Regions from separate parts of the Bacillus cereus group sp. N8 genome, predicted to be linked through region 1. Evidence: riboswitches for the same ligand, from Rfam matches in the RefSeq annotation. Region 1 holds a riboswitch; the other holds the start of a gene.

Region 1 (15,903 bases):
CTGGAGCGAATAATATAAAAATGGCATTTACTATCGCAGAAGAAATTGAGTTTTGTGCTCAAATTTATTATCAAACGAAAAGCGTCGGCGAACCGAAGCTACTGCCAGAAGACGAGATGGAGAATTTGGCGAAGAAGTTTGAAGGGTATGGGCAGCAGTAAAAATCTAACGGAAATGCTATTCAATGTGTATTAAAATGGCCGTGAAAGAATATATATTCTTTCACGGCCATTTTAGGATTTTTATTATTTAGATATATTTTTGAGTTACGAATCTAATTTCCAAAAACCGATTCCTGAGAATAGTGCTGCTAATGAACCAATAATTGCAGCAATACCGATATCTCCAAACATCATGCCGCCCATTAATATACCGAAAATGCCAATTAATATAAGAATAATAGCGATAGCTTTCATTTTGTGAGGCTCCTTCAAATGTTGAATTTATAAATAACTATATAACATTAAATGGATTTGTAATCAAAAAATTTTAAGAAGGATTTGTAGTGATGTAGAAAAATAGGAATGATGAGTAAAGGATTAAAAGAACGAAGTGAAAGGTAAAAAAAACACTCTCAAGACGAGAGTGTTTTTTACGCTTTCTTAAGCAACAAATACATAAAGTAAGGTGCACCAATTAAAGCAACGACAATACCAGCTGGAATACCGCTAGGTTCGACGATATTTCGTCCAATTGTATCCGCTAGTAGCAATAACCATCCGCCGATTAAAACAGCGATAGGGATGAATATTTGATGCCTTGGCCCTACTAAAGATTTGGCGATGTGAGGAGCCATCAGTCCGATAAAGCTAATTCCTCCTGTTACGGAAACAGCTGCAGCTGCAAGCGCAACGGCTGCAACTAATAAGTATCTTCGTTCTTTTTCAATTTCAATACCAACTCCGATTGCTACTGGTTCGTTTAATGCTAGTATATTTAATCGATTTGCTTTATAGAAGACAAATGGAATTAATACGATTAGCCATGGAAGCATTGCTAAAACAAATGTCCAGTCATCTCCCCAAATGTTTCCAGCAATCCATTTTGCGATAAAGTCCACTTTCATACGATCAGCGGATGAAATAAGGACAATCATCGCTCCAGATAGTGCAAATGAAAAACCGATGCCGGTTAATGTTAAGCGTATTGGCTGAAGTCCTTCTGTTTTACTGTATGAAAATACGTAAATTAGAACAGCTGTTAGAAAAGCACCGATAAACCCAACGAATGGTAGTAAATAAAGAAATGAACCTACGTCTATTGGGAAGTATAGAAAGAAAACAGCAACTGCGACACCAGCACCAGAGTTAATACCGAGAATACCTGGTTCAGCTAAATCGTTTCGGGTAATACCTTGTAATATAGCACCTGATAAAGCAAGAGCCATACCAGCTAATAATGTAATGACAATTCTAGGTAGCCTTAAAGAGTATAAAACGAATTCTTCTTTAAACGTACCTTGTCCCATAAGTGTTGGGATTAATCTGTCATAGGAGAGAGCGGCAGAACCGAGTCCCATTCCAATTACAATTGTTGTGATGATAAGTATAAGTAATGCAAGTATGATAAGGCGTTGTTTTTTTAGAATAGATTGCATCATGAGAAAGTTCTTCCTCCTTTACGTACAATGAATAGGAAGAATGGTAATCCTACAATTGCAACGATTGCAGCAACTGGCGTTTCGTACGGAGCGTTAATTGTACGCCCAATTGTATCTGCGAGTAGCATAAAGGACGCACCAGCGATTGCTGACATGGGTATGACAAAACGATAGTCTGGTCCAACGATTGGACGAACCATATGAGGTACCATTAAGCCGATAAATGCCATGTTTCCGACAAGCGCTACAGAAGCACCTGCAAGCAAGATAATAATGATAAATAAAATTGTTTTAATGACGATAATTTTTTGACCGAGTCCAACGGCAACTTCTTCACTGAAACTAAGGACTGTTAATTTCTTTGCAAGTAAGATAGCGATAAATATACTTATTGAAATAACCGGAATAATAATTTTTAATTGGCTCCAACTCGTTCCAATTACGCCTCCAGCCGTCCACATTGACACATCTTGTGAAATTTTAAAGTAAATGCCAACACCTTCTGAGATTGCAAGTAGAAATGCTGAAACAGCAGCACCAGCTAATACAATTCGAAGAGGGGAAAGTCCGCCCTTTTTCACCATGCCAATTCCAAATACCATAATAGCGCCAATTGCAGCGCCGATAAAGCAAGCTAGTGTTAAGTAAAGGTAGCTTATAGAAGGGTTGAAAGCAAGTGTTAGTGCAAGTGCAGCATTTGCGCCGCCAGTTAGGCCAAGTAATCCTGGATCAGCAAGAGGGTTTCGCGTTAATCCTTGCATAATTGCACCAGAAACAGCGAGTCCAGCGCCTACAAAAATAGCAGCAACTTCACGTGGTAAACGTATTTCACGAAGGATGGATAGCTTATCCCCTTTAGCAGAGGAAGTAAGTGCTAACCATACATCTTTTATAGAAGTATCCGCAGCACCTAACACCATTGCAAACATAAAAATAAGAAAGAATGCAATGATACTCAAAATTAATTTGTATGTAAAAGCGTTGGAACGTAGGTTGTCTTTCTCTTTTGTCATCAGTTTCACATCTTTTCTTTTCATAGAATAAAGGAAGAGGAATTCTTAAATTAAGAATTCCTCATGTTTGTATTATTGACCAAGAAAGCTCTTCTTGAAGAAGTCTAGCTGGAAATCTAATGTAAGTGGATCATTGAAATAGAATTCCATCATGTTTGCTTCATATACACGATTATTTTTTACTGCTGGAATGTTTTTATATGATTCTGTCTCTTGGAATGAGTTATCAGTATCTTTGTTTTTGCTTACGATTAAGTAATCACCGGCGAACTCAGGTAATACCTCAGTAGATAATGCGTAGTATCCTTCTTTTAAAGCTTTTTCTTTTACTTTTTCAGGCATTTTTAATTTCATTTCTTGGTAAAGAATTTCTGTTCCACGGCCCCAGTTTTCGCCGTATACATAAAGCTGTTTATTGAAGTTTTCAACAACAGAAACTGTTGCATCTTCACCGATCTTAGCTTTAATGTCTTTTCCAGCTGTTTGTGCGCGTTTCTTGAAATCATCAACCCAAGTTTTTGCTTCTTTTTCTTTATTTAATAATTTACCGATTTCTAAGTGTTGTGTTAAGTAATCAACTTTTCCGTAAGTGTATGTTACAGTAGGAGCGATTTTCTTTAACTTGTCAACATTTTTAATATTGGATAAACCAATGATTAAATCTGGATTTAATTCTGCAATCTTTTCAACATTCTCATCTGATACTTCAGCAACATTTTTAAGCTTGCTATCAAAACGTGGGTTTTGTTTAGACCATGAATCTACCCCAACAAGATTTACACCTAATGACATTACGTTACCAGCGAATGATGATAGGACAACAACACGTTGTGGATTTGCTGGAACTTCAACTTTACCATTTTCAGATTGGTATGTAATTGTTTCTGATTTCTTACCTTTTGCGTCGCTCTTCTTGTCTGTTGAACCATTGCTACAAGCACTCATAACAAGGACGAACAGAACTGTTAGTGAAATAAATAATTTTTTCATCGTCTTTCTCCTTTTGATAGATGATATGTAATATACAATAAATTGTTTAGCTTTGATCTTTTGAAAAGTTAGTGGTAATACAAAAGTCTTATTAACAATCTTGAACTTGAGATTTTACCACATAGTATTCACCATAGTAATAGAAGAAGATGTAATCTCACAGTTGCTAATAATTAACAAATTGATAATGATTATCAATATTGATTCTTTAAATACTATAATTTTATATAGGTGTATTGTCAATAGTGATTTTGATTGTAAATTTTGAGGAAACAGGTTATATTTTATTGAGAATGATAATCAATGATTAATAGCTGAGGAGTGAACACGAATGAATCAAGAAGAATTGTTTGATGTAACCGTGATAGGCGGAGGGCCTGCGGGGCTTTATTCAGCTTTTTATAGTGGACTAAGAGAGATGAAAACGAAAATAATAGAATTTCAACCACAGTTAGGTGGTAAAATACATGTTTATCCGGAGAAAATGATTTGGGATATTGGCGGATTATTACCGGTTACTGGCGAGAAATTAATTGAGCAACTTGTACAACAAGGATTAACATTTCAGCCTGAAGTTGTATTGAATACAAAAATAGAATCAATTATTCGTAATGAAGATGGTATTTTTACGTTGAAAACAAGCAATGGAGAAGAACATTTTTCAAAAACAGTGATCATCGCAACTGGGAGTGGTATATTGAATCCACAAAAGTTGTCAATTGAAGGTGCAGAGAGATTCGAAGTCTCAAATTTAAATTATACAGTTAAATCGTTAAAACGTTTTAAAGATAAAACGGTAATTATTTCCGGTGGAGGGAACTCTGCAGTTGATTGGGCGAATGAATTAGAACCAATCGCGAAAAAAGTGTATTTAACATATAGAAAAGAAGAATTATCTGGTCACGAAGCACAAGTCAAACAACTTATGAACAGTTCAGCAGAATGTTTCTTTAATACATCGATTACAAAATTAATTGCTGGTGATAACCATGAAACGATTGAATATGTAGCATTAACAAATCATGAAACGGGAGAGGTTTCTCAGTTATCTATCGATGAAGTTATTATTAATCATGGATATGAACGTGACATTACATTATTGGAAAATAGTGAGCTAGATGTCGCAATTGTAGATAATTACTTTATTGCAGGGAATGCAAATAGTGAGTCCTCGGTAGACGGATTATATGCTGCTGGAGATATTTTAAAGCATGACGGAAAATTACATTTAATTGCAGGGGCATTCCAAGATGCTGGAAATGCTGTGAATAAAGCGAAACAATTTATTCAACCAGATGCGAGTGAGTATGGTATGGTTTCTTCTCATAATGAGGTATTTAAGAAGAGAAATCGAGAATTGATTAAGCAGATGATGAAATAATAAAGGAACAAGTATACCCCCATTCACTTCTCTATTCGTATGGACGAGAGAGGTGAATGGGGGTTTTCCTGTTTATTATATCTGCAATCATTATCATGACACCGGTTTCATTAGTTCATGTGACATGAACGTTTTATTTGTAATCTCTCTAGAAAACAATGAATCTAGGTTTGATTTATGCTGTCCCTTTCGCCTGTTCATTCGGAAATGGCATATTTAGTATAGAAGCAATGTATTGTTTTCCATGTTTTCGAGCTAATGATTCTAATATTTGGCGAACGCGTTTTGTAAGATGGCCTTGTTTTTTTATAGCCTCACAATATGCATCATAGAAAACGTATTTAGCCCAAAGGAAATCATCTTGTTGGAATAAGAAATGATTTTTGTACCATTCGCCAATTGTATGATAGCAATTGCTTTCATGTACTGCTGCACTTTGTGAAAGAATACGATCGGATAAAGACTTAGATAGATGAGAAATTGTGTTTTCTGTTTCAACTCGTAATGTTTTTTCTAACATTGTAATGATGTGACGAGTAGCCATATGTTAACTCTCCTTTGTGTAAATGGGTAATACCATTCTATATTTTTAAAAAATACTTACTATATTATTATACAATATATGGAATGCATCTACCTGCTTTTTAATTTGTATTTACAAAATCTTTTTTATTTGTTTACAAAAATAAAGTAAGATACAGTATATATATGAAAAAACTATAAAGGAATGAACACATTGTATATAACGATAGAAGAGGCTGCGGAATATTTGAATTTACCCAAATCGTATGTTGAAGATTTAATTCAGCAAAAGAAAGTTCGTGCACTGTTTGATGGAGAGCGATATTTATTAAACAAGGAACAGTTTAATACACATTTAGAACAAATGGAGAAATATAAGCAATTAGTGGAAGAAATATTAAACGAACCAATTCCAGAAGACATGGATGTTAAAGACGAAGACTAAATTTATGAAAAGCCCCCGTATTAAGATATGCAGAAATGTATCTTAATACGGGGGCTTTTTATATTAAGGGATGAAAAAGTCATCCGAAATCCTAGAGTTACTTTAAGGGAAAGAAGATTTTATAGGGATTCGTACTATTAGTTAAAAGCATATTTTTTTATACAGGGGACAAACATAGAGAACGGAACCTGTACAGATACATATACTATCAGTGCAAAAGCTTATAAATTAATGGAAGGGGTTTTCTCGTGAGTTTATTTAATTGGGATTTTTTGGAGGGTTTAATTGGATCTGATGTAAGAGTAAACAGAGGTGGACCAGAATCTCAAACAGGAACAATAGTATCAATAGGTGCGGACTACTTCTTATTACAGAATGAAAAAGGGGAGCACCATTACTATTCGCTTCGCCATCTGAAAAGCATTACAAGAAATACGAAAGATGGTGGAATAGCTGATTCTGGAGGGGCGGGAGAAGACGCTGCAGAAGACTTTGAAACGCTACTTCAAAACTTCAAATACCGCTGGGTGAAAATTAATCGTGGTGGTCCAGAGAAAATTGAAGGTATTTTACAAGATGTTTCTAGCGGTTATGTAACGTTAATTATAAAAGAAGAACTTGTACTAATTGCACTGTCTCATATTAAAAGTGTTAATTATAATGCACCAGGAAGTGGCGAGAACGATGAGAGTAGTAATGAGAGTAGCGATGAGAAAAGTAATGAAAACAGCAATAATTCAAGTCGAGCTCGCGCACTAAGACAATCAAGTAGAGGAAGATAATACAGAAAGGAGGGTAGGAACTTGAAGAATGTAGTATGCTGTGATCAAATCAAAGGTTTAGTCGGTGAGAATGTAAAAGTAAATCTTCGCGGACCGGAAAGTCGAGTAGGTTTACTGTCATTGTTAGGAAAAGATTACCTTACACTACAATTACCTCATGGAGAATTAGTGTATTATCAGCTGAAACATGTGAAGAGTCTAGTCAGGAAAGTGAAAGAAGCACAAGGAGACTATGGTTCATGTTTCTGCGCTGATGACGATACTTTTTTAGATGTATTAAATGACTTGAAGTATACGTGGATAAAGATTAATCGTGGTGGACCAGAGTGTGTGGAAGGTTTATTAAGTGATATACATGATAGAAATATTACACTAGTAAACGGTGATGAAGTCATTTATGTAATTAATTCTCATATTAAGAGTGTGAGTCAAATAGTTAAAAACAAAAAGAATGAAGAAGAATAATGTTTAATAAATAAGAGGGGCATTATGATTGAAATTGAAGAGCGATTTCATATATCGCTGCAATTATTTCGCGATATATGAAAAGGAATTTCTTACTATTAAAAAACAGAAAAGTGCCCCCGATTATTTTTGGGAAATAGAAGAGAGAAAAGTACAATTTCATAGAAAGGAGGATATAGATGAATGAGCTGAACAAAAATATTGGAGAAAATATATACGTTAAATTAATCGGTGAAAAAAGATTTAAAGGTGTATTAATTGATGTAGGAAATGATATTGTAGTTCTTTACAATGGACAAGACTATGTATATATATCTTTATACCATGTCCAATATTATAAATTTTTGAGAGGGCATGAAGAAGAAATATTAAAACCAGATGTGGACTCTGTAATTAAGAGAGAATCACCTTCAATTTCTTTGAGGAAAGTATTAAGCACATCTAAAGGGATTTTTACAGAAATTTATGTGGCAGGAAATGCTCCAATACACGGTTATGTTACAAGTGTAATGAACGATTATATTGTTTTTTATAGCCCAGTTTATAAAACGGTGTATATATCTTTAAAGCATTTGAAATGGTTAATTCCTTATAAAGAGAACCAAGTACCTTATTCCCTCAACAAAAATGAACTCCCCGTAAATCCACTAAATATTACTTTAGCTAGAACATTTGAAGAACAGCTTATTAAAATGGCTGGGAAAATTATGGTTTTTGATTTAGGTGAGGAATATAACAAAATCGGAAAGATGGAGAAAATTGATGAAGGACATATTGAAATATTAAAAGCACGTGACGCAAAAATGTATGTGAATATTCAACATGTGAAATCTGTCCATTGTCCGTAGGCTAGTTTAAAGGGCTGGCTTTTTCTTTTATATATGCGGAAGAAAAGGTCGAGCCTATTTTTTACCGTTATTTGGATATGAGGGGGAAAGTGAATTGAATATATAAGTATGTTACTGTTTTTACTTATAAAGAGGTAATCTTGTACTACATTATAAAAAAGATGTACGAGCTACTTTTTGTTGTATTCAATTCACTTTTGAGTAAGTGCTGCTCAACTAATTTATTAAAGGGGTTTTATTTGTGGAGCAGTTTCCAAATTCGTTTTCGATTACGTTGCTTGGCAGTGCTGGTGGAGCAGCAAAAGCAGTGTTAGCAATTTTGAATCAAGCGGTAGTAAATGAAAAAGATCCAATTTATGAAGTGATAAAGAATGTAGATTTCCATTTGGTGGATATAAAACAAAAAGATAAAAATTATTATGATGAGTTGTTTCCAAATTTGAAAGAGCAATTTTTTTTATATGAAATGAACCTTCAAGATGTAGTCAAATTTAAACAACATTTAAAAGAAAAAAGAACGAAGGTTGTTATTGATGTTTCAGGGGCGGATACGATTAGGGTACTGAGTTGTTGTAATGAACTTGGCATTTGTTACATTAATTCGGCTTTGGAAAATGAGGCAGTAGATCAGAACAATAGTTTACTCGGTTTTCAGCTTACGGAAAGGTATACGAGGTTTGAGAAGGAGAAAGCAACATTTACAAATACAAGAGCGATTATAGGCTCAGGTATGAATCCTGGTGTTGTTCAATGGATGGTTGTGGAGCTTATGAAAGAACGCCCAAATGAAAAGCCACGAGCATGCTATATTGTAGAACATGATACGTCATTTTTGAATGATACGGCACTTATAAAGCCACATACACTTTATGCTTCATGGGCAGTAGAACGATTTCTAGATGAAGCGATATGGAGTTATCCGATGTATATGAGTCATCATCGTCCTCTTTATTTTTATGAGGATGTATATGCTTCAGAGTACAAAGTAAAGTTAGGAGAAGAAGAGTTTTATGGTTGTTTAATGCCACATGAGGAAGTTTTAATTTTAGGGAAAAACTTCAACATGGAAGTTGGTTTTCTTTATCGAATTAATGAGTATACAACAGATTTAATTAGACAGAACTTAGATAATGTAGAAGATTTATGGAACTGGAATCGTAAAGTATTCAATCCAGCGGAAGAAGAGATTGCAGGAGAAGATCTAGTCGGTGTATTACTCGTTTATGAAAATAACGAGACATACATGTATAATGTAATGAATAGTAGCAAAGTTTTTCAAAAATATAAAACAAATGCGACATACTTCCAAGTAGGGTGTGGAATTTATGCAGGCTTATGTAGTTTATTGTTAGATACTTTTGGACAAGGCGCCTATTATGTTGAAGAATTATTATTAAATACTGAAAGTAAGTATGGGGAATATTTAAATTTATATATGAAGGATATTGTAGTAGGACATAATAATTTTACAGATGGATTGCTACACGATAGGGTAAGGTGGATATAAATTGTGATTGAAAAGGAAGGAGCTGTATCTCCTTCCTTTTAGTATTAGAAGGTTATATATTGCTCTGAAAGCAATTTCATACGTATAATTTAAGGGGATAACATGTGAAATGTCATTTTTGTATTGATCAAGAGGAGTTTTTATATGAACAAATACAAGAGCTTGATTTATGAAGAAAGAGAAGCTTTAAAAGTATTTATATTATTATTCTATATTATATTCTTTTTATATGACGTTATCTATTATTTTGTTTATCCTGCTATGAATATTAACGAAGCAAGGATAGGTTGGCCAGAAGGTGGTATGGGAATAGGCGTATATATATTAGTAATATCTTTGTTTCCTATTTCAATATATCTTCGAAAACAAGGGTATGTATATTTTGTAAAATATTTATTTTTAATTGGATATATGTTTATTGACATTATTAATAACTTAATGATTTATTTACACAGTGATCGTGTTTTTGAAAATGGAAATATGGTTGAAATATTTTTAATTTTATTTGCACCGATTTTCGTGAATAGAAAATATTTTTATTTTGTTTCCGGTAGTGTAATTGGTAAATATGTATTTTTCACGTTGATATTACAAGATATAAAAGTTGTGATTCCGCTTGTTTTATGTGTATTCTTTTTTATTATTTCACATTCTCTGTTAAAACGTTTCCAGTCTTATGTAAGAACAGTTGTTAAGATGATGAGCAATATGAAAGAGACCGAAAATTTAGCTCTTATTGGGACTATGTCTACAACAATTGCTCATGAAATTCGAAATCCATTAACAGCTTTAAAAGGATTTACACAAATTCAAAAGGAAAGAAATCTTGAGGATACGCTGAGCTATGAGATTATGCTGCAAGAAATTGAGAGAATTAATGAGTTTGTTAGTGAATTGATGTTATTAGGAAAACCGAAACCAACAAATTATGAATGGTGTAATATACGGGAAATCCTTTTATATGTTGTACAGTTAATGGAAAGTTATGCGACTCAATATAAAGTGAAATTTCATTTGCAAGTAGATGGAAATTTACCTGTTATAAATGGTGATGATAAACAATTAAAGCAAGTGTTATTAAACATTATCAAAAATGGAATAGAATCGATGCCAAAGGGTGGGAATATTCAGATTCGTGCATATGAAAAAGGTGGAGAGAATTTGTGTATTTCTATTGAAGATCAAGGTTTTGGGATAGAAAATGAGAAGATAGAAAAGATCGGAAAAGCTTTTTATACAACAAAAGAGAATGGTACAGGTCTTGGACTAATGATTACATATAAAATTATTGAAGAACATCAAGGGAGTATCGCGATTCAAAGTAGTATGGGTGTAGGAACGAAAGTGGAAATTTATTTACCAACAGTGTAGTGCAGTAGACGAAATTATTTTTCAGAAAAGTGTTCTTGTTGTGTAAATATAAACATTTTATAAAATGTTTCAAGAAGGGTTTTTTTTATAAAACACTTCGTTTATAATGGAGGAAAATATCGACATAGAGCTTTTAGCTCGTGTAACGGTTCGGTAGTGTGATGAAAAGAAAAGAAGGGGTGCACGCGCATCCTTTTTTCTATGCGGATATTATGAAAGAGGTGGTATGATGGAATTAACATTAAATTCGACTGTATGTTTACACACGATTCAATTTCGAAAAGAGAACTTGAATTATATTGTAAAAGATACAATTACAGGAGAAACATATGAAATGCCGCCACTTTGGATTGATGCACTAGCAATGATGCGAGACGGCTTTTTATTGGGAGAAATTGAGGAGAAATTAAAAGAAGAGTATCCGGCTGAAGAAGTAAATATGGTAGCATTTACGAGGCAATTGTTAGAGCTAGAACTTGTCGAAATGGTGGATGGAGAAGAGATAACTTGTACAAAGAAGAAAGATAAAGACTATTTAGCTTGGTTACGCCCAAGAGTGGAACAATTCTTTTTAAATTTAAATAAAAAATATAAAAGCAAAGGTCAAAAATGATCTTTGCTTTTTTTGTAGGCGTGTTTAAAAAATAACAGCGAATGCTCTTGCGAAAGCACCGTCACTATCTTTAATTTTTAAAGGTGCTGCTGAGAAAAAGAAACGTTTCGCTTTAATAGCATCTAGATTTGTTAAGTTTTCAATTAAGTAAATGTTATTCCCTAGTAATATGTGGTGAATCGGTGATGTTTCTGTCGTTACCTCATCAGGAGAAATGAAATCTAAACCGACTGATTTTACTTTTAATTGAACCAGTTCTTCAGCTAATTCTTCGGAAAGATAAAACGCTTCTTTCTCATAAGCTGCTGTATTCCACTTATTAGATAGATTGGAATGGAAAATGACAATATCATCTTCTTTTATATCGGTATTATGCAATACTTCCTTAGGCAACTTTCTCTCTTGGATATGAGTTACATCGATAAGAACGGCCTCACCTACAAATTGTTTTAGGGGTAATTGATCAATAGTGGTTGCACCTGAAATGAAATGCGCAGGGGCATCGCAATGTGTACCTACATGAACGACAGAATGAAAATCTGTAACTTGATAGCCCGTCTCTTCAACGTTTGTAATTGCTTCTAGTTGGATTTTTGGTGTTCCAGGAAATTGAGACATATTGTTTTCAAATGTTTGTGATAGGTCGATTACTTTCATTTTAAATACCTCCAATATATGTTTTAAAATATAAAAAACTCATCTTTCATAATCAAGAAAGATGAGTTTTGCACACAATGGTTAAGTTTTATCTTTCAAAATGCATTGCATTTTGCAGGAATTAGCACCTATTCAGTTTGTATAAACTGAGGTTGCTGGGCTTCAAAGGGCCGGTCCCTCTGCCTCTCTTGATAAAGATATATTCAGTTTTAATATTTTGATTTTTTTAATAATTAAATTGTAATTCATTTCCTTTTTTAGTGCAATACAAAATAGGTATTCACCCAAATAAGGTGGCTCGCATATTGTAGCTTATGTAAATAGAATGCTGCGAAGGAGTGAGTGCAGTGACAGGTAATGTATTGAATTATTATGCTGGTGGAAATACAGCTAGAGGATTTCACAGCTTATACGAAGAGAATTTGAAGGGGCTAGACAGGTTGTTTATTTTAAAGGGAGGCCCAGGAACGGGAAAATCTTCTTTAATAAAGGCAATAGGGCGTGAATGGGTCGATAAAGGGTATAATATTGAACTTTTACATTGTTCTTCTGACAATAAATCAGTTGATGGTGTGATTATTCCAAAATTAAAAGTAGGGATTGTTGACGGTACATCACCGCACGTTATTGAGCCGAAAATGCCTGGAGTTGTTGAAGAGTATATAAATTTAGGTGTTGCTTGGGACGCAGGTAAATTAAGAGAGAAAAAATTAGAGATTGAACGATTCGTTTCAGAGGCGAGTAAAGCCTTTCAAGCAGCTTACGGTTGTTTTAAAGAGGCTCTGGAAATACATGATGAGTGGGAAAAAATATATATTAGTAACATTGATTTTAATAAAGCAAACAAATTAACAGATCAGTTTATACAGAAACTATTTACAGATAAAAGTGGAAAAAATTCGATTGTGAAACATCGATTCCTAGGAGCTGCTACACCGAAAGGAGCAGTTGATTTCGTTCCTAATTTAACGGAAGGGCTCCCGCATCGCTATTTTATAAAAGGGCGCCCGGGTTCTGGAAAATCAACGATGCTTAAAAAATTAGCAAAGGTAGCAGAAGAAAAAGGATTTGAAGTAGAAGTATATCATTGTGGATTTGATCCGAATAGTCTTGATATGATTATCGTAAGAGAACTGGGATTTGCAATTTTTGATAGCACCGCACCGCATGAATACTTTCCAAGTCGCGAAGGTGACGAGGTTATTGATATGTATGACCTCATTGTTACACCAGGGACAGATGAGAAGTATGCTACAGAAATTCGTGACGTATCAATTCAGTATAAAACAAAAATGAATGAGGCGATGTCTTTCTTAGCAAAAGCAAAATCGGTCCGTGATAAATTAGAAAGAATTTATATTTCTGCTATGGATTATTCAAAAGTGGATGCATTTAAAGATGAGATTCAAAAAGAGTTTGAACGCATTGCGGCTACTGTAATGGAAAAGAAAAAATAGGTGCTTTATTGAGCTGTCAGAAATTGTCTGACAGCTGTTTTAATATATAATAAAACCAGGCGTATATTTGTCGAATTTCCAGGGAAATAATCAAAACATGAGGATGGTATGAAATGAGAGGGAAAATTGAATTAGAGCTAGAAAGAATTGAGCAAGAGAATGATGTGAAAATTTTATTTGCAGTGGAATCAGGGAGTCGTGCTTGGGGATTTCCATCGAAAGATAGTGATTATGATGTTAGGTTTGTTTATATACATCCATTAGAATGGTATTTATCAATTCATGATAAACGAGATGTAATTGAATATCCGATTAGTGATGATTTAGATATAAGTGGCTGGGATATTAAAAAGGCATTGCAACTATTCGCGAAGTCAAATCCAGCTTTACTTGAGTGGATTCGATCACCAATTTTTTATTCGAAAAACTCTAATTTTCCAGAGCAGCTTCAGCAAATGAGTGAAAAGAATTTTGATCCAAAGGCAACGATATATCATTACTTACATATGGCTTCAAAAAATTATCGTGAATTTTTGCAAGGCGAGAATGTAAAGTTGAAAAAGTACTTTTATGTATTACGTCCTATTTTAGCTTGTCAATGGCTAGAAGAGAAAGGGACATTACCTCCAGTAGAATTTGACCGATTAATTACAGAACTATCTATAGAACGTAGTGTATTGAATGAGATTGAGAAATTGTTAGTAAAGAAAAAAGCAGGTACGGAATTAGATGTTGGATTGAAAATTCAGGTGTTAAATCAATTTTTAGAAGAACAAATTGATTATTATCAGCAATACGTGAAAGGGATTGAAAAGGGATTAGGGATTGATATTGAGAGTTTGAATACACTATTTAGAAACATGTTGTTTGAAGTATACCAAAAAGAGCACAAATAAATTTGTGCTCTTTTTTATCCCGCGATTTGTGGGAGCCTACTGCCCGTAAGCGCCTAATTGGTGTGGGCTAATAATCAGCTGGGATGCACCCCACCACTGATTAAAGTTTCACTTTATTTTGTAGGAATAAAGAAAACAGATATAGCTGCGATAAGACCTGCAAAGGAGAATAAGTAAAAATTCCACGCCAAGTCATATTGCATTGTCATAATAATACCGACAAGAATAGGGCCAGCAATCGCACCAACTCGGCCAAGTCCAAGTCCCCATCCTAAGGAGGTAGCTCGTATATGTGATGGGAAGTATTGTGTTACATAAGCATTTAATATTTGAGTAATACCGACAGATCCAATTCCAGCAAGACCAATTAAAAGATAAATGATTGTAACAGATGGTTGAATTGTTAACAGTCCAACACATATGGCTGCCATAAGATAGGAGATGCTAATAACAATTTTTGCTCCTACCCGATCGGCAATTGCCCCGGCAAATAATGCGCCGATAGCTGCAGTAATATTTAGCATAAGTAGAAATGATAAACTAGATCCAAGAGGATATCCTGCCTGGCGCATCATCTGTGGTAACCAAGTATTTAAACCATAGATTAAAAACATTCCCATTATATAAGTAATCCAAAAAAGTAGCGTTGCTTTTATGTACTCTTTTGAGAATAACGTAAGAAATCCATTTTTCTTTTGTATATTAGATGGTGTTTCAGGAATTTCATTTTTTACATGGAATTCAATTTGAAAGCGATTAAGAATTTTGTTCACTTCTTCTTGTCGATTCCGTGATAATAAAAATTGAATGGACTCAGGTAAATAACGAATAATGAAAGGAATGAGGAGTAGCGGAATCATTCCGATGCCAAACATAATTCTCCATCCGAAATCTTCTAACATAAACATGGATAAAATAGCACCTAACACGATACCTAAAGGATAGCCGGTAAACATAAGAGCGTAAATAAAAGATTGCCGTTTTTTTGGTGAATATTCAACAGTAAGTGCTGAAGCCGTTGGGATAACACCGCCTAATCCGATTCCTCCGATAAATCGAGATAACCCAAATAATTCAGGAGAAGGAGCAATTGCAGCTAAGCCCATTGTGATAGAAAAAAGAGCTAAACAGCATATAAGTGTCCACTTTCGTCCAATTAAATCTGTAATGGTTCCGACTAGAATAGCGCCAATAAACATCCCAAATAGAGCATAGCTGGCAATTGTTCCAGCTTGAGCTGGTGATAGCGCCCAGCTGTTGTCTTCTAGAAGCTTTGGCAGAACAGCGCCGTAAATACCTAAATCATATCCGTCAGCTAGAATGGCGAGCCAACAAATAAAAACAACAAGTTTTGTA
Region 2 (15,903 bases), on a different contig from region 1:
ATTTTAGCTGGGTAGGAAAGAATCGATTCGACAGCTCCTAAACTAACCGCAAAGACAGGTAATTTTACTTTTGATAAAAATTGGCGGAGTGCATCTTCTGACTGTAAAGTAAAAGATAGGACAGCTCCGGCTGATGTAGCTTGAGATTGTTGTATATCAAATCCAAGATGTGTTTGTAATCCTGGATAATAGACGTTTTTAACTTTAGCGTGCTCTTGTAAATAATGTACAATTTTATTGGCATTTGCAGCTGAATGCTCAAGGCGTACATGCAATGTTTTTAGACCGCGAAGTACGAGAGAACAATCTTGAGGCCCTAAAATAGCGCCGAATGCATTTTGTAAAAATCCAAGTTTTTGAGCGAGTTCGGCATCTTTTACGACCGCTAATCCGGCAGTAACATCGCTATGGCCAGCAATAAATTTTGTGGCACTATGAAGAACAACATCGGCTCCAAGATCAAGTGGCTTCTGGAATAGTGGTGTCAAAAATGTATTATCAACAAAAGTAAGAGCACCAATAGATTTTGCAAGCTTAGAAACAGCACGAATATCTGTCACTTTTAAAAGTGGATTAGAAGGTGTTTCTACATAAAATAGCTTCGTATTTGGTTTAATGTTTTCTTTTACTTCTTCCATATTTGTCATATCTACAAATGTATGTGAAACACCGTAACGAGAGAGTACTTCAGTTATAATTCGGTAAGTGCCTCCGTATACGTCTTCTGAAATGAGTACGTGATCACCTTGTGAAAGAAGGAGAAATGCAGTGGAAATCGCTGCAATTCCTGATGCAAATGCGAATCCTTTTGTTCCGCCCTCTAATAAAGCAATGATATCTTCAAGAGCTTCACGAGTTGGATTACCCGATCGGCTATAGTCGTATTTCCCGAAAGCATCTACGTCAAACTGGTGAAATGTTGATGTGTTATAAATGGGAACGTTAACAGCTCCTGTTTGAGTATCATGTTTATACTGGTTGTGTAGTAAGAGTGTATCGATAGAATAACTCATATGCTTACACCTTCTTTTACAAGTTTAATGGCTTGCTTTAAGTCTTGAATTAAATCGTTACTATTTTCAATGCCGACGGAGAATCGAAGAAGACGATTACATACACCGTTTGCCGTTCTAATTTCTTCAGGAATATCAGCATGCGTTTGCGTTGCTGGATAAGTCATTAAACTTTCTACACCACCAAGACTTTCAGCAAATGTGATTAAGGATAAAGATTGTAAGAATGGATTAATCCATGTTTCATCTTGAAGACGAAACGAAATCATACCGCCTCTTCCTGGGTAAAATACATCTGTCACACCGTCTTCATCATTTAAATAAGCAACAATTGTTTTCGCATTTTCTTCATGTTGTCTCATGCGAAGCGCTAAAGTTTTCATACCACGAATTAATAGCCATGAGTCAAATGGGCTTAAGACAGCACCGGAGGCATTATGATAATGAGCAATTTCTTCACAAAGTTCTTTTCCTTTTGCCACGACAAGTCCGCTTAGTACATCGTTATGCCCGCCTAAATACTTCGTTGCACTATGAAGTACGATATCGGCACCCTCTGTTAATGGTTGCTGTATATAAGGAGTGTAGAATGTATTGTCTACGATAAGAAGTAGTCCGTGTCTTTTCGCTACAGTTGCGACAGCGGCAATATCAGTAACTTGCATTAATGGATTAGTCGGAGTTTCTATGAAAATAGCCTTCGTTTCAGTTGAGATAGCTTGCTCAATTTGTTTAATAGATTGTGTATTTACGTATCTACATCGAACATTCCACTTTTTTTCGTGTTCGGAAAATAAGCGATACGTTCCCCCGTATAAATCTTCGGATACAATAAGTTCATCTCCAGAACGGAATAATGAAAGGACGAGGAGAACAGCTGCCATACCTGAACTACAGGCATAACCTTGTTCGCCATATTCTAAATCTGCGATTGCCTGTTCTAAAAGACCACGAGTTGGATTTCCAGTTCGTGAATAGTCAAATCCGGTAGATTTACCAAGTCCTTCGTGACGATAAGCGGTTGAGAAATAAACGGGTGGATTAACAGTTCCTGTTGTAGTTTCGCTACGATTTCCGATTTGTGCTAGTTTTGTTTCGATAGTTGACATGTGAAAATTCCTCCTTTTTAAATTGAACGAGTAGTTGAATATAAAATAAAAAAAGCCTTCTAAGAAGAAGGCTTTCGGATTGAATAGAGTCTTCTTCTCATCTGTCAAATCTTTCACAATTTGCTGGAATTAGCACCTTATTAACAAATTGTTAATGGTTGCTGAGGCGTCATAGGGCCAGTCCCTCTACCTCTCTAGATAAGAATGTTCGTATGAAATTTTTATTATGTTTTTAACTTTACAACAAAAGTTAATTGAATTGCAACTTTATTTTAAATAATTTTTATTTTTCCGCAAGTGTCATTGACTTTTATATTTGTGCATGCTAAATTTATAAAAAATTAACAAACATTGTTAAAAAGGGAACGTATTTCCTTTTAGCTACATAAATAAAATAATAAAGACAACTCTTATTGAGAGCGGTGGAGGGAAAGGCCCTGTGAAACCCGGCAACCTGCAAACGAAATGTTTGAAACGGTGCTAATACCTGCAAAACGAATGTTTTGCATAATAAGAGGCGGAACAATTATGTCCCCCTCTTCAAAGTGAAGAGGGGGTTTTTATATTGATAGAAATGAGGGAGATTCGTGAAATTACTAGATTTATTATCAAAAGGAATTGTAATAGGTGATGGTGCGGTTGGAACGTTATTACATTCGCATGGTTTACAAAGTAGTTTTGAAGAATTGAATTTGTCTGATCCAGACTTAATTATATCGATTCATAAACAATATGTAGCTGCTGGAGCGGATGTTATCCAGACGAATACGTATGGAGCAAATGAAGCGAAATTACGTATGTATGGCTTAGAGAATCAAGTTGTTCAAATTAATAAAGCAGCAGTGAAGATTGCGAAAGCATCTGTTACAGAAAGAAATGCAATTTTAGGAACAATTGGTGGTATGAAACATATCGGAGCTGTTACAACAACTGATATGGAAAGGGAGTTTATGTTACTTGAGCAGGCAGGTGCTTTACTAGAAGAACAGGTTGATGGATTGTTATTAGAAACTTTCTATGATGAATTTGAATTACTTCATGCTGTTAAGGTGTTACGAAAACAAACGAATATTCCAATTGTAGCCCAATTAGCGTTACATGAGGCAGGTACGACTCAAAATGGAAATGATGTAAATGAAATATTAAAACAGCTTTTAGATTACGGTGCGAATGTTGTTGGATTGAACTGCCAACTAGGACCACTTCATATGACGGAAGCTTTTAAAATGATATCGATTCCTCAAAATGGCTACTTGTCAGCATATCCAAATGCAGGTCTCCCGAATTATGTGGAGGGACGTTACGTATATGAGGGAAGTCCGGCTTATTTTGAAGCGATGACACCGAAATTTATTGAGCAAGGTATTCGGTTATTGGGTGGTTGTTGTGGTACTACTCCAGAACATATTGAAAGTATGAAGCGCGCTATTGCAAATGCTATACCTGTAATAGAAAAGGACACGATTCAAAGACCAAAAGTAGTTCATACACACGAGAAACGTTCGAAATCTCACGTCACTCTAGCAGAGAAAGCAAAGAAACAAACGACAGTTGTAGTGGAATTAGACCCACCGAAAACATTAGACACGCAGCGTTTTTTTGAAGGGGCAAGAGCACTGAAAAGAGCTGGGGCAGATGCTATTACTCTAGCAGATAATTCATTAGCATCGCCTCGCGTTTCGAATATGGCAATGGGTGCGTTATTAACAAAGCATGATATTCCGGTATTGACTCATTTAACGTGTAGAGATCATAACGTCATTGGCCTACAATCTCATTTATTAGGTTTATCGGCGTTAGGGATGGAGGAAGTGCTAGCTTTAACTGGTGATCCAGCGCGTGTTGGCGATTTCCCAGGTGCAACTTCTGTATATGATTTGTCCTCTATTGAGCTCATAAAAATGATTAAAGAAATGAACGATGGGCGTTCCATTTTAGGGAAATCAATTGGTCCGGCAACAAGATTTTCTGTCGGCGGTGCGTTTAATCCGCATGTAAGACATTTAAAAGCAGCGGTTAAGCGAATGGAACGGAAAATAGATGCTGGAGCGGAATATTTCTTAACTCAGCCAATTTACGATATAGCGTTAGTTGAGGAAGTGTATGAAGCGACAAAGCATTTGGAACAACCTATCTTTATTGGGATTATGCCGTTAGTAAGTAAGCGGAATGCAGATTTTCTTCATTTTGAAGTGCCTGGTATTACTCTTCCAGAAGAGATAAGACAAAGAATGGATGGACATGAAACGAAAGAGGCGGCTATTGAGGAAGGGATTCGTATTTCACAAGAGTTAATCGATACGGCGATGAAATACTTTAACGGTGTTTATCTTATTACACCATTTTTAAAATATGAAATTACAGAACATCTCGTGAAATATGTAAGAGCAAAGCAAGAAGTGAAAGAGGGTATTAATTGATGAAGTGTATAGAAGAAAGATTACAAAATAGCATTCTAATATTAGATGGTGCAATGGGGACGATGATACAGCAAGAGGACTTAACTGCGGAAGATTTCGGAGGAGAAGAGTACGAAGGGTGTAATGAATATTTAGTAGAAACAAGGCCAGATGTTATTTTAAAGATTCATAAAGCTTATATTGAAGCTGGAGCTGACATCATTGAAACAAATACATTTGGTGCGACGAATATCGTATTAAGTGATTATGAGTTGTCTCATTTAGATGAAGAACTAAATGAAAAGGCAGCACTATTGGCGAAGCAAGCTGTTAAAGAAAGCGGGAAGGAAGTATATGTTGCAGGTGCGATGGGGCCGACAACGAAAGCGATTAGTGTTACAGGAGGAGTTACATTTGAGGAACTGATTGAAGCCTATACAAGGCAGGCGAGAGGGTTATTGAAGGGCGAAATTGATGTACTACTTGTGGAGACGAGTCAAGATATGCGTAATGTGAAAGCTGCGTATATTGGAATTCAAGTAGCTTTTGATGAACTAAATAAAACGGTTCCTATTATGATTTCTGGAACGATTGAACCGATGGGGACGACTTTAGCGGGGCAAACGATAGAAGCCTTTTATTTATCGATAGAGCATATGAAGCCATTATCGGTTGGATTAAACTGTGCGACTGGTCCGGAATTTATGAGGGAACATATTCGTTCCTTATCTGATTTATCGGAGTGTTATATTTCTTGTTATCCAAATGCAGGTCTTCCTGATGAAGATGGACACTATCATGAATCTCCATCTTCTCTCGCGGAAAAAGTAAAGCGATTTGCCGAAGAAGGTTGGGTTAATATTATTGGTGGTTGTTGTGGTACAACACCAGAACATATAAGTGCAATGAAATCCGCGTTAGCATCTCTTAAGCCACGTGAACAACATGAACGAGAAGGGCATGGAGTTAGTGGATTAGAGGCGTTGCAATATGATGATTCTATGAGACCGTTATTTGTTGGAGAAAGGACGAACGTAATTGGATCACGCAAGTTTAAAAGATTAGTAGCAGAAGGGAAATTTGAAGAGGCAGCTGAAGTGGCAAGAGCGCAAGTGAAGAAGAATGCTCATATTATTGATATTTGTATGGCAGACCCTGACCGTGATGAAATAGAAGATATGGAAAGATTCTTGGCAGAAGTTACGAAAGTATTAAAAGTACCGATTATGATTGATTCAACAGATGAAAATGTTATGGCAAGAGCTCTAACTTATATTCAAGGAAAAGGTGTTATCAATTCTATTAATTTAGAAGATGGAGAAGAACGGTTTGAAAAAGTGACACCTCTTCTTCGGAAATACGGTGCTGCTATAGTTGTAGGGACAATTGATGAAGATGGTATGGCAGTTAGTGCAGAACGAAAGATAGAAATTGCGAAAAGAAGCTATGAGTTACTAACGAAGAAGTATGGTATACGTCCATCTGATATTATTTTTGATGCGCTTGTGTTTCCTGTAGGGACAGGTGATGAAGAATATATAGGCTCAGCGGCAGCGACTATAGAAGGAATTCGTCTTATTAAAGAGGCGTTACCAGAATGTTTAACAATTTTAGGGGTGAGTAATATATCATTTGGTTTACCGCCGGCGGGCCGTGAAGTATTAAATTCGGTCTTTCTATATCATGCAACGAAAGCGGGATTAGACTATGCGATTGTCAATACGGAAAAATTGGAGCGCTATGCGTCAATTCCAGAGGAAGAAAAACGTCTTGCAGATGCATTATTATTTGAAACGACGAAAGAGACATTAGAAGAATTTACAAACTTTTATCGTGTTGCTAAAAAGAAAGATGTCGTTATACAAGAAACACTAACGCTTGATGAACGATTAGCAAATTATATTGTAGAAGGTACGAAGCAAGGATTACATGAAGATTTAAGTCTCGCGCTTACAGAAGGACGAAAACCTCTTGATATTATTAATGGTCCACTTATGACAGGAATGGACGAGGTGGGGCGATTATTTAATGGTAATGAACTTATCGTTGCTGAAGTATTGCAAAGTGCTGAAAGTATGAAAGCTGCCGTAAGTTATTTAGAGCCACATATGGAGTCTAGTGATAGCGCGAAAAAAGGGAAAGTATTATTAGCGACTGTAAAAGGTGACGTACATGATATTGGGAAAAATCTCGTTGAAATTATTTTATCAAATAACGGATATGAAATTATTAATTTAGGGATTAATGTTCGTTCGGATCGAATTGTTCAAGAAGTACAAGAGAAGAAGCCTGATATTATTGGTCTTTCTGGTTTGTTAGTAAAATCAGCCCAACAAATGGTAACAACAGCTGAAGATTTAAAAGCGGCAAATATTGATATTCCAATCGTTGTCGGTGGTGCAGCGCTAACGAGAAAATTTACAGATAATCGTATTTCTCCATCATATAAAGGGCTCGTATGCTATGCGAGTGATGCGATGACGGGGCTTGATATTATTAATAAGCTTCAAAAAGAAGAAGAACGTGAGAAGATGAAACAGGATAAAAAAGAACGTCATCTTCATATCGTTAAAAAAGAAGAGAAACAAGTGGAAATTCCAGCAGTAATTGAGCCATTACCGAAGGCGGAGGTTATCGTGCCTGATTCAACAAAACGAATTGTATTACGCGATATTCCAGTTGCACATCTCGCGCCGTTTTTAAATAGACAAATGCTACTTGGACATCATCTTGGATTAAAAGGAAATGTAAAAAAACTCCTGAAAGAAGGAGATAGAAGAGCGCACGAATTAAATGATTTAATCGATGAATTATTACAAGAAGGACAATCTTGGTTACGCCCGAAAGCAGTGTATCAATTTTTCCCAGCACAAAGCGACGGACAAAACATTGTAATATATGATTCAGAAGATCATACGCGTATTATAGAGCGTTTCACATTCCCTAGACAAGGAAAGGCCCCATACCGTACTTTAGGTGATTATTTACGGCCGATTGGAGATGAAATGGATTATGTTGCTTTCTTATCTGTTACTGTTGGGGAAGGAGTTCGGGACATCGCTGAAGAGTGGAAGGCGAAGGGTGATTATTTACGCAGTCATGCCATTCAATCGTTAGCGCTTGAATTAGCAGAAGGACTTGCTGAAAAAACACATATGCTCATTCGTGATCGTTGGGGCATTCCAGACTCACCTGAACTGACGATGGAAGAACGTTTCCGTACAAAATATAGAGGCATTCGCGTGTCATTTGGTTATCCAGCATGTCCAGAACTTGCTGACCAGGAAAAATTGTTTCGCTTAATTCATCCAGAAGAAATAGGTATTTCATTAACAGAAGGATTTATGATGGAGCCAGAAGCGTCTGTAACGGCTATGGTATTTTCTCACCCTGAGGCAAGGTATTTTAGTGTACTATAGTGTAGAAGGGGGAGACGTATGAAAAAAATAGTCTTTACAGGTGGCGGTTCGGCAGGGCATGTAACACCTAATTTAGCCATTATTCCACATTTACAAAAGCAGAACTGGGATATCTCTTATATTGGTTCTCATCAAGGGATTGAGAAAACGATTATAGAAAAAGAAGGAATACCTTACTATAGTATTGCAAGCGGAAAGCTACGTCGTTATTTTGATTTGAAAAATATAAAAGATCCTTTTCTCGTAATGAAGGGTGTTATGGATGCGTATGTAACAATTCGTAAACTAAAACCGGATGTTATTTTTTCAAAAGGTGGTTTCGTATCTGTACCAGTCGTAATTGGGGGATGGTTAAATAGGGTGCCAGTTTTACTACATGAATCTGATATGACACCTGGACTAGCAAATAAAATTGCGCTCCGTTTTGCCTCGAAAATATTTGTTACATTTGAAGAAGCTGCGAAGCACTTACCAAAAGAGAAAGTAGTATATACAGGATCGCCTGTACGTGAAGACGTAGTAAGCGGAAATCGTGAAAGAGGTTTAGAGTTTCTAGGGTTTTCACGTAAAAAGCCGGTTATTACGATCATGGGAGGAAGTTTAGGCGCGAAGAAAATTAATGAAACAGTTCGAGAGGCGTTGTCAGAACTTCTTAAAAAGTATCAAATTGTTCATCTCTGCGGAAAAGGTAATCTTGATGAAAGCTTACAAAATAAAGAAGGATATAAACAATTTGAATATATCCATGAGGAGTTACCGGACATATTAGCGGCAACAGATTTTGTTATTTCACGTGCGGGTTCCAATGCGATTTTTGAGTTTTTAACATTGCAAAAGCCAATGGTTTTAATTCCGTTATCGAAATTTGCAAGCCGTGGAGACCAAATTTTAAATGCGGAATCCTTCGAAAAACAAGGTTATGCCTCAGTATTGTACGAAGAAGATGTTACTATGAATTCTCTTATAAAGCATGTCGAAGAGCTGGATCAAAATAATGAGGTGTATAAAAGGGCATTAAAGAAATACAATGGAGAAGAAGCGATTAAAACTATTATTAAACATATTTCAGAGGCATGATTATATAATCATGCCTTTTTTAATAGGATGAAAGATTCCAAGAATTGATATATTTATGTTACAATAACAAATGGTTAGTAGGGAAATTCCAATTGATTAAGCGTGAAAATACGAATGGATTAGGAGTGACTGTGTTGGAGCTAAGTCTCTATGAAAATACTGCACTTATTATATGCTTTGTGTTGTACGTTGGTAGTGTTATTGTTTATATTTCACGGAAATTTTCACAAGAACGAGAGCTTGAAAAATCAGAGATAACAGCTGAATTAGAAATGTTAGCTGATGAAAGTTATAAAAAACAAAAAATAAAAGAAGACCATGAAGCACCCCATCATTTAAACGCAAATAAGTTCTAAAGATGGGGATTTTTTTTGCGGTCTTCCTTAATTATTTCTACAACCATTAACGCTAAAAAGGAGTTTCCCCATACGTATTTAAAGGGTGGACATAAATAAAATTTTATATTGCCTCGGGATTTCAAAATAAGCATCTTGTACGTTTCGTATCAAGCCAGTTGAAAGAAGAAGGATGGCATCATACATATGATTGGACGAAAAATGAAAGAGCAACTAATAGAGAACAATTGCAAAAAATTGGTGAAGAAGAACAAAAAGCGATCCGAGAAGCAGATGTCTTTTTACTTATATTAGATGGCGGAAATGGAAGTCATACAGAGTTTGGAATGGCGATTGCGTTAGAGAAAAAGATATATGTATATCATGAAGGAAACCCGCTGCAAACAACGTTTTATCATTTACCGGAGATAAATATTTTTGAAGGAGATGCAGCCGAGTTTGCATCTTATGTTATGAAGTATATGGAATAATAGTAATTACCTAAAGGTTATAAAAGTGATCTTTTGGGTACAGTGATGATAAGTAAAGTATATAAAGGAGTTATACATATGAAATTAGAAAATGGATGGGAAACAAGTTTTTTAGAAGTTGTACAAAACAGTGAATTTAAGAAAGGTGCGCTTCTTAGCCAATTGCTTTTTGCAGATAGTGAAGAAGTGGAAGAGCTTACTGATGATTACGGATATGAAGAGATTATTGAACGCGAACATGATGATGAATTAGCAGAAGTTTTAGGCGAAGAATTGTTCAGTGAGATGGAGCGATACGTATTCTTAGCTTCACAGCCAGAAGAAAAGCTGATTTCATTCGTAAATGGATTAGGTTTTCATGTGTTAGATTGGATCGTACTTCTTGAAACAGAATTTGGTGTTGATAGTGCAAACTTTACATCAGATGCTGTGAAGATGTTAGAAAAGCGTTTCAGACAGTTTCCATACATAGAGGATAAGACGATTTTTGATATGACGTTTGGAGAAGCGATGGATGTATTAGAATCCATTACAGGATTACAACTGAAGGAAAAGATGAACGTATAATGAAAAAAGAACGTGAGGATATCACGTTCTTTTTTTTACATAATAATAATTTTATCATCTAGCTTTGTTTGTCCAGTAAGAAGTGCATTTAAATACTCTACTTTTCGTATGCAAGCTTGTATATGTCTTTCAACCTCTTGTAACTCTGCTTGGTGATGTGTTTCAATTGGATGAATTTGCACGTTAAATTTTTCGAATTGACTACTATATGTTATTTTTGCATAGCCGCTCATAATATCGGTTTCGTTATGAAATAAGAATTGCTTCGTTTCTTCACAGAATGATACATCCTGAAAGCCATATACTTTTAATGCTTCAATTACTTTTTTAATCATGTTTGTATTCATTTTTTAACCCTCTTTACGAAGTTCTACTTTTATATTATAACATAAAAAATTACACAGAAAGCGCTTCCAAGTGTATTTTATTATAAACTTTACGTTTCAATCATAAAAATGAAACAAAGAAAAAATAATTGTAAAGAAGGAAGGACTCTTTTATTGTTTCGTCATATATATAGAGAAATAGTGCAATGAAAGGAAATTTTTCGAGGTGGAGATTGTATTTCCAATTTGAGCGCAGTAAAAGAGGTGAGAATCTTGAACTTTGATATTGTAGGACAAAAAGCATATATAAAAGACGGACCGTATCGGAACCGAATTGGAACTGTAAAGAAAAACGAAAAACAATTAGAATCCCACTTTGCTATTGTAATTGGAGAACAAAGTATTGATGTAGAGCTAAAGGATATCGTGTTAGTTGGAGTAGACGTAGGACAATTTCATACATGGTGCGAGCAAAATGGTTATTTGTGAAAGGGACGGGCTGTGAGATAATGAAATATATTTGAGAAAAAGAGAATATGTTATTGTATTCTCTTTTTCTACGTTTAAGGAGGCGGAAATGAAATATAAAGCACAGGAGCTTACATTGGAGTTGAAAGAGAAGATTCAATGTATGGAGAATGAAATAGAGCGAATATCACTTGAACTTTTTAAAGAGTATTCATATTTATACATAGAGAAAAACATGGAACTATCTATGGAACTTGTTAAAGATAAAGAGCATCCTTTTGAGGTGGGTTATTATTCATCAGTTGCCATAGCTATATTAGATGAAAAAAAGAGATGATTGGATTTTATAATATTCCAATTTGGAAATGCGAAAATATTTTTTTAGGAATGCCAATTCAATCGAGGATTTTGGAGAGTAAGAAAATAGGGGAACTTGTTGATGAATCTTATTATGAGATTGAGGAAGAGTTAAAAGAGCAACTAGAAGAATACTTGGAGTGATAATTTTCAAGATAAGATGTATAAAGATGGAACATAATAAAAAAGACGCTAACAGTATAAATTGTTGGCGTCCTTTTTTATTATGAAGCAATCTCACCAGTTTTTACCTCGTCTTGATTGTACGTATCGTGATCTAATTCTCCAAGCCATTTACTAGAAATAAGACCTGCTGTCATAGAACCACTTACGTTAAGAGCTGTACGCCCCATATCGATTAATGGCTCAACTGAGATAACTAGAGCGACAATACCGATTGGTAAGTTCATTGTAGATAATACGATTAATGCTGCGAATGTTGCACCGCCACCAACGCCGGCAACACCGAATGAGCTAATAGCAACGACAGCGATTAAAGTTAAAATAAATTGTGGTTGTAATGGATCAATTCCTACAGTTGGAGCGACCATCATAGCAAGCATTGCTGGGTAAATACCTGCGCAACCGTTTTGACCGATAGATACCCCGAATGAAGCTGCGAAGTTTGCAATTCCTTCAGAAATACCAAGCTTTTCTTTTTGTGCTTCAATATTTAATGGCATTGCACCAGCACTAGAGCGAGATGTGAATGCAAATGTTAATACAGGGAACACCTTTTTCAAATATTGAATTGGATTTAAACCAGATAGAGCAATTAATAATAAGTGAATAACGAACATTACGATAAGTGCTACGTAAGACGCTAACACGAAGTTACCAAGCTTTAAAATAGCATTTATATCGCTACCAGCAACTGTTTTTGCCATAAGAGCTAATACGCCGTATGGAGTAAGGCGTAAAATTAACGTTACCATACGCATTACGATTGCGTATACAGCATCAAGCATCTTCTTAAATAGCTCTGCTTGTTCTGGATATTTTCGTTTTATACCTATAAAGGCAATACCGATAAAGGCTGCAAATATTACGACAGAAATTGTTGATGTTGGACGAGCACCTGTTAAATCAAGAAACGGATTTGTAGGTAACAATTCTAATAATTTGTCTGGAATTGTTGTCTTTTCAATAGAAGTAAATCTTTCTTCTACTAATTTCAGACGAGCAGATTCTGCATCACCTTGTTGTAAACCTGTTGCTGATACATCAAATCCTGCGCTTGCAGCTATACCGACAGCTGCGGCAATTCCTGTAGTAAGAATTAAAATTCCGATAATAAGACCACTGATTTTACCAAGGTTTTTCGTTAATTGTAATTTTGTAAATGCTGAAATAATAGATACTAAAATAAGTGGCATAACAATCATTTGAAGCAATTTTACATAACCGTTACCAATTAAACCAAACCAGTTATTTGAGTCGATAATTACTTTAGAAGTAGGCTCATAAATAAATTGTAATATAAGACCGAAGATAATTCCGACTCCTAAAGCAGTAAATACACGTTTATTAAAAGATACATGCTTACGTTGCATATAATACAATACGCCAACTAAAATGAGCATGACTGCAACGTTAATTCCGACAAGCAGTGTATTCATGTTGATTCCCCCTAATTCCAATCTGTTATATAGAATATAAGGTAATAAAACCTATAAGTCAACTAGGAAATTACGGAATTAAAAAAAGATGGCAATTTGCCATCTCTTAATGCCCAGCTCCAGGGACAAGTAAAAATGTTGTGTACCATGTAAATCCGATGAAGAAAACGGTTAAATATGCCCCGAATACGTATATATACATACGCTCTGTTAATTTTAAATAACTTAAAAGTACGAAGAATCCTGTTTGTCCTAAAAATAGTAGTGCGGTCGAATGCATATCCCCTACGTAAAACATAACCGAGAAAATTCCAGTCCAAAAGCCGAGAACGCGAAACATGCGCTCCATGCCATCTCCCTCCTTTTCTAAAAAAAGTAAAACCTCTTTTCATTATAGTTTATTTTTCTAACTATTGTAAATATTCATTCATATAAAAGAAAGAAGCCAATTATAATATTGACTTCTTCTTAGTTGAAAAACTAAATTTGAACCTTATAGTTACAAGATTTGCATCCATCTAGTAGACTGTCGTTTCGAGTTAATTCCACGTTCGGGAATAAGATTTCAAAAATCCCCTTCATCATATCTCCGTGCATATTACAAATTTCAGTCGGATGATGCGCAGCAACTTCTTTAAATGGGCAATTGTGTACATCATAGAAAATTTTTGTACCATCCGTACTTATTTCAAAAGCAGGAGATAAACCAGCTGTTGAGAATGCTTCTTTTGCGATTTGCATTTTTTGTTCTATCGTCAATGCTTCTGCACTTACATTTAAGCGATGCATATGTTGTTGCATTAATTCTTTGCCGAATTGTTTCCCTGTTTCATATAGCGCTTTTTCACCAGCGCTACCTAAGCTTAGTAGTGAATTAAATGCTATCTGTGCTAATAATTGATAATCGCGAAATGGGAATTGTAACTGGATGACATCTTGAGACAAGACGTATAGTCTGCTTGGTCTTCCGCCTTTCCCAGTTTTTTTTGTTTCTGATTTGAGCATATTAACATCTTCTAATTTAGATAAATGTAAACGAGCTACGTTTGGATGAATGTCAAACTCATCTGCGATTTCTTGTACAGTTACGTAATTATGTTTTTGAGAAATATATTTATAAATGTAATAACGAGTAGGGTCAGATAATACACCTGTAATTTTTAAAGCTTGTTCCATTAGGATCTCCACCTTTATCACTTTATCCAAGATATTAACATTATAATACAGATAAACTTCCATATAGGTAATTTCAGACAATAATTCGGAAATTGTTCATAATTTCACAAACATATTTTCCCTTTTTATCCTAGTGAAAATACAAAAGTCCTAATTTTTCTTTTCCAGTTCTTCATGATATATACATGGTGAGGAGGGAAATTTGATGAATGGTATCGAGCTTTTTGCGAATACGATTATGAAAGAAGCTTGTAGGGTGCAAGCATCGGACTTACATATTGTGCCCAGGCAGAAGGATGTGGCAATTCAATTACGTATAGGAAAAGATTTAATTACGAAACGGTGTATTGAAAAGGAATTTGGCAAAAAGCTTGTTTCGCACTTTAAGTTTTTAGCATCAATGGATATAGGAGAGAGGAGAAAACCTCAAAATGGTTCGTTGGACTTACAAATTGATGGACAAGAAGTGTATTTACGCCTTTCAACACTTCCAACAGTATATCAAGAAAGTCTCGTTATTCGCCTCCATTTACAAGCCTCTGTTCAGCCATTGTCTCATCTTTCGTTATTTCCAAGTTCAGCGGAAAAATTACTCTCTTTTTTAAAGCATTCTCATGGATTACTCGTATTTACTGGGCCGACTGGTTCTGGAAAAACAACAACAATGTATGCGTTATTAGAAGTAGCTAGAAAATGGCAAACACGTCGCATCATTACACTGGAAGATCCAGTTGAGCAAAGAAAAGACGGTTTATTACAAATTCAAATAAATGAAAAAGCTGGTATCACATATAAAACGGGATTAAAGGCTATTTTGCGTCATGATCCAGATATTATTTTAGTTGGCGAAATTCGTGATGAAGAAACAGCAAAAGTAGCTGTAAGGGCCAGTTTGACGGGACATTTAGTAATGACAACCTTGCATACAAATGATGCGAAAGGAGCGATACTACGATTTATGGATTATGGTATTACAAGGGAAGAAATTGAACAATTATTATTAGCAGTAGCTGCTCAGCGGCTCGTCGAATTAAAATGTCCATTTTGCAGAGGGAAGTGTTCAACTTTATGTAAATCAATGAGGCAAGTGAGACAGGCAAGTATTTATGAACTGTTATATGGATATGAATTAAAACAAGCGATTAAAGAAGCAAGTGGAGAACATGTTACGTATCACTATGAAACGTTGGAATCGTCGGTTCGAAAAGGGTATGCTTTAGGCTTTTTAGAAGAAGATGTATATGTTTAGGAGAAAATGGAGTTTAAGTGATCAAGCATTATTATGGAAAAGATTAAGTGATTTATTAGAGAAAGGTTACTCACTTTTGCAGGCGTTAGAATTTTTGCAGTTGCAACTACCATTAGAGAAGAAATTACAGTTACAGCGTATGATCGAGGGATTGAAAAACGGACAAAGTTTGCACGCTTCTTTTCACAAATTAATGTTTCACCCTGAGGTGTTAAGTTATTTGTTTTATGCAGAGCGACATGGTGACATTTCTTTTGCTTTGCAACAAGGTAGTGTACTTCTTTACAAGAAGGATAAA

The links. Region 1 has a riboswitch for S-adenosylmethionine ahead of JDS80_RS13550 (cyclase family protein). Riboswitches for the same ligand answer to the same signal wherever they lie in the genome.
Positions count from the first base shown of each region.
Region 2: linked by a shared signal. The riboswitch ahead of JDS80_RS01320 (bifunctional homocysteine S-methyltransferase/methylenetetrahydrofolate reductase) and the one ahead of JDS80_RS13550 (cyclase family protein) in region 1 are both predicted to bind S-adenosylmethionine.

Region 1 is NZ_JAEHBK010000007.1:151,042-166,944, reverse strand. It holds gene JDS80_RS13620 (L-fuculose-phosphate aldolase) at 1-161, shown strand, start outside; gene JDS80_RS13615 (hypothetical protein) at 267-416, opposite strand; gene JDS80_RS13610 (FecCD family ABC transporter permease) at 593-1,600, opposite strand; gene JDS80_RS13605 (FecCD family ABC transporter permease) at 1,597-2,637, opposite strand; gene JDS80_RS13600 (iron-hydroxamate ABC transporter substrate-binding protein) at 2,686-3,603, opposite strand; gene JDS80_RS13595 (NAD(P)/FAD-dependent oxidoreductase) at 3,935-4,984, shown strand; gene JDS80_RS13590 (hypothetical protein) at 5,160-5,528, opposite strand; gene JDS80_RS13585 (helix-turn-helix domain-containing protein) at 5,712-5,951, shown strand; gene JDS80_RS13580 (spore coat protein) at 6,200-6,733, shown strand; gene JDS80_RS13575 (spore coat protein) at 6,755-7,198, shown strand; gene JDS80_RS13570 (LSm family protein) at 7,378-8,046, shown strand; gene JDS80_RS13565 (S-adenosylmethionine decarboxylase related protein) at 8,288-9,553, shown strand; gene JDS80_RS13560 (ATP-binding protein) at 9,698-10,924, shown strand; gene JDS80_RS13555 (hypothetical protein) at 11,154-11,537, shown strand; gene JDS80_RS13550 (cyclase family protein) at 11,562-12,194, opposite strand; SAM riboswitch class I at 12,280-12,392, opposite strand; gene JDS80_RS13545 (PRK06851 family protein) at 12,542-13,651, shown strand; gene JDS80_RS13540 (nucleotidyltransferase domain-containing protein) at 13,765-14,547, shown strand; gene JDS80_RS13535 (MFS transporter) at 14,661-15,903, opposite strand, start outside.
Region 2 is NZ_JAEHBK010000001.1:252,740-268,642, forward strand. It holds gene metC (cystathionine beta-lyase) at 1-1,013, opposite strand, end outside; gene metI (cystathionine gamma-synthase/O-acetylhomoserine thiolyase) at 1,010-2,122, opposite strand; SAM riboswitch class I at 2,217-2,327, opposite strand; SAM riboswitch class I at 2,530-2,639, shown strand; gene JDS80_RS01320 (bifunctional homocysteine S-methyltransferase/methylenetetrahydrofolate reductase) at 2,710-4,542, shown strand; gene metH (methionine synthase) at 4,542-7,940, shown strand; gene JDS80_RS01330 (undecaprenyldiphospho-muramoylpentapeptide beta-N-acetylglucosaminyltransferase) at 7,959-9,017, shown strand; gene JDS80_RS01335 (DUF3966 domain-containing protein) at 9,113-9,373, shown strand; gene JDS80_RS01340 (nucleoside 2-deoxyribosyltransferase) at 9,469-9,843, shown strand; gene JDS80_RS01345 (hypothetical protein) at 9,922-10,410, shown strand; gene JDS80_RS01350 (hypothetical protein) at 10,446-10,757, opposite strand; gene JDS80_RS01355 (DUF3912 family protein) at 11,010-11,225, shown strand; partial or broken gene JDS80_RS01360 (hypothetical protein) at 11,314-11,705, shown strand; gene JDS80_RS01365 (L-cystine transporter) at 11,786-13,180, opposite strand; gene JDS80_RS01370 (DUF2626 domain-containing protein) at 13,287-13,529, opposite strand; gene JDS80_RS01375 (helix-turn-helix transcriptional regulator) at 13,661-14,356, opposite strand; gene comGA (competence type IV pilus ATPase ComGA) at 14,562-15,605, shown strand; gene comGB (competence type IV pilus assembly protein ComGB) at 15,592-15,903, shown strand, end outside.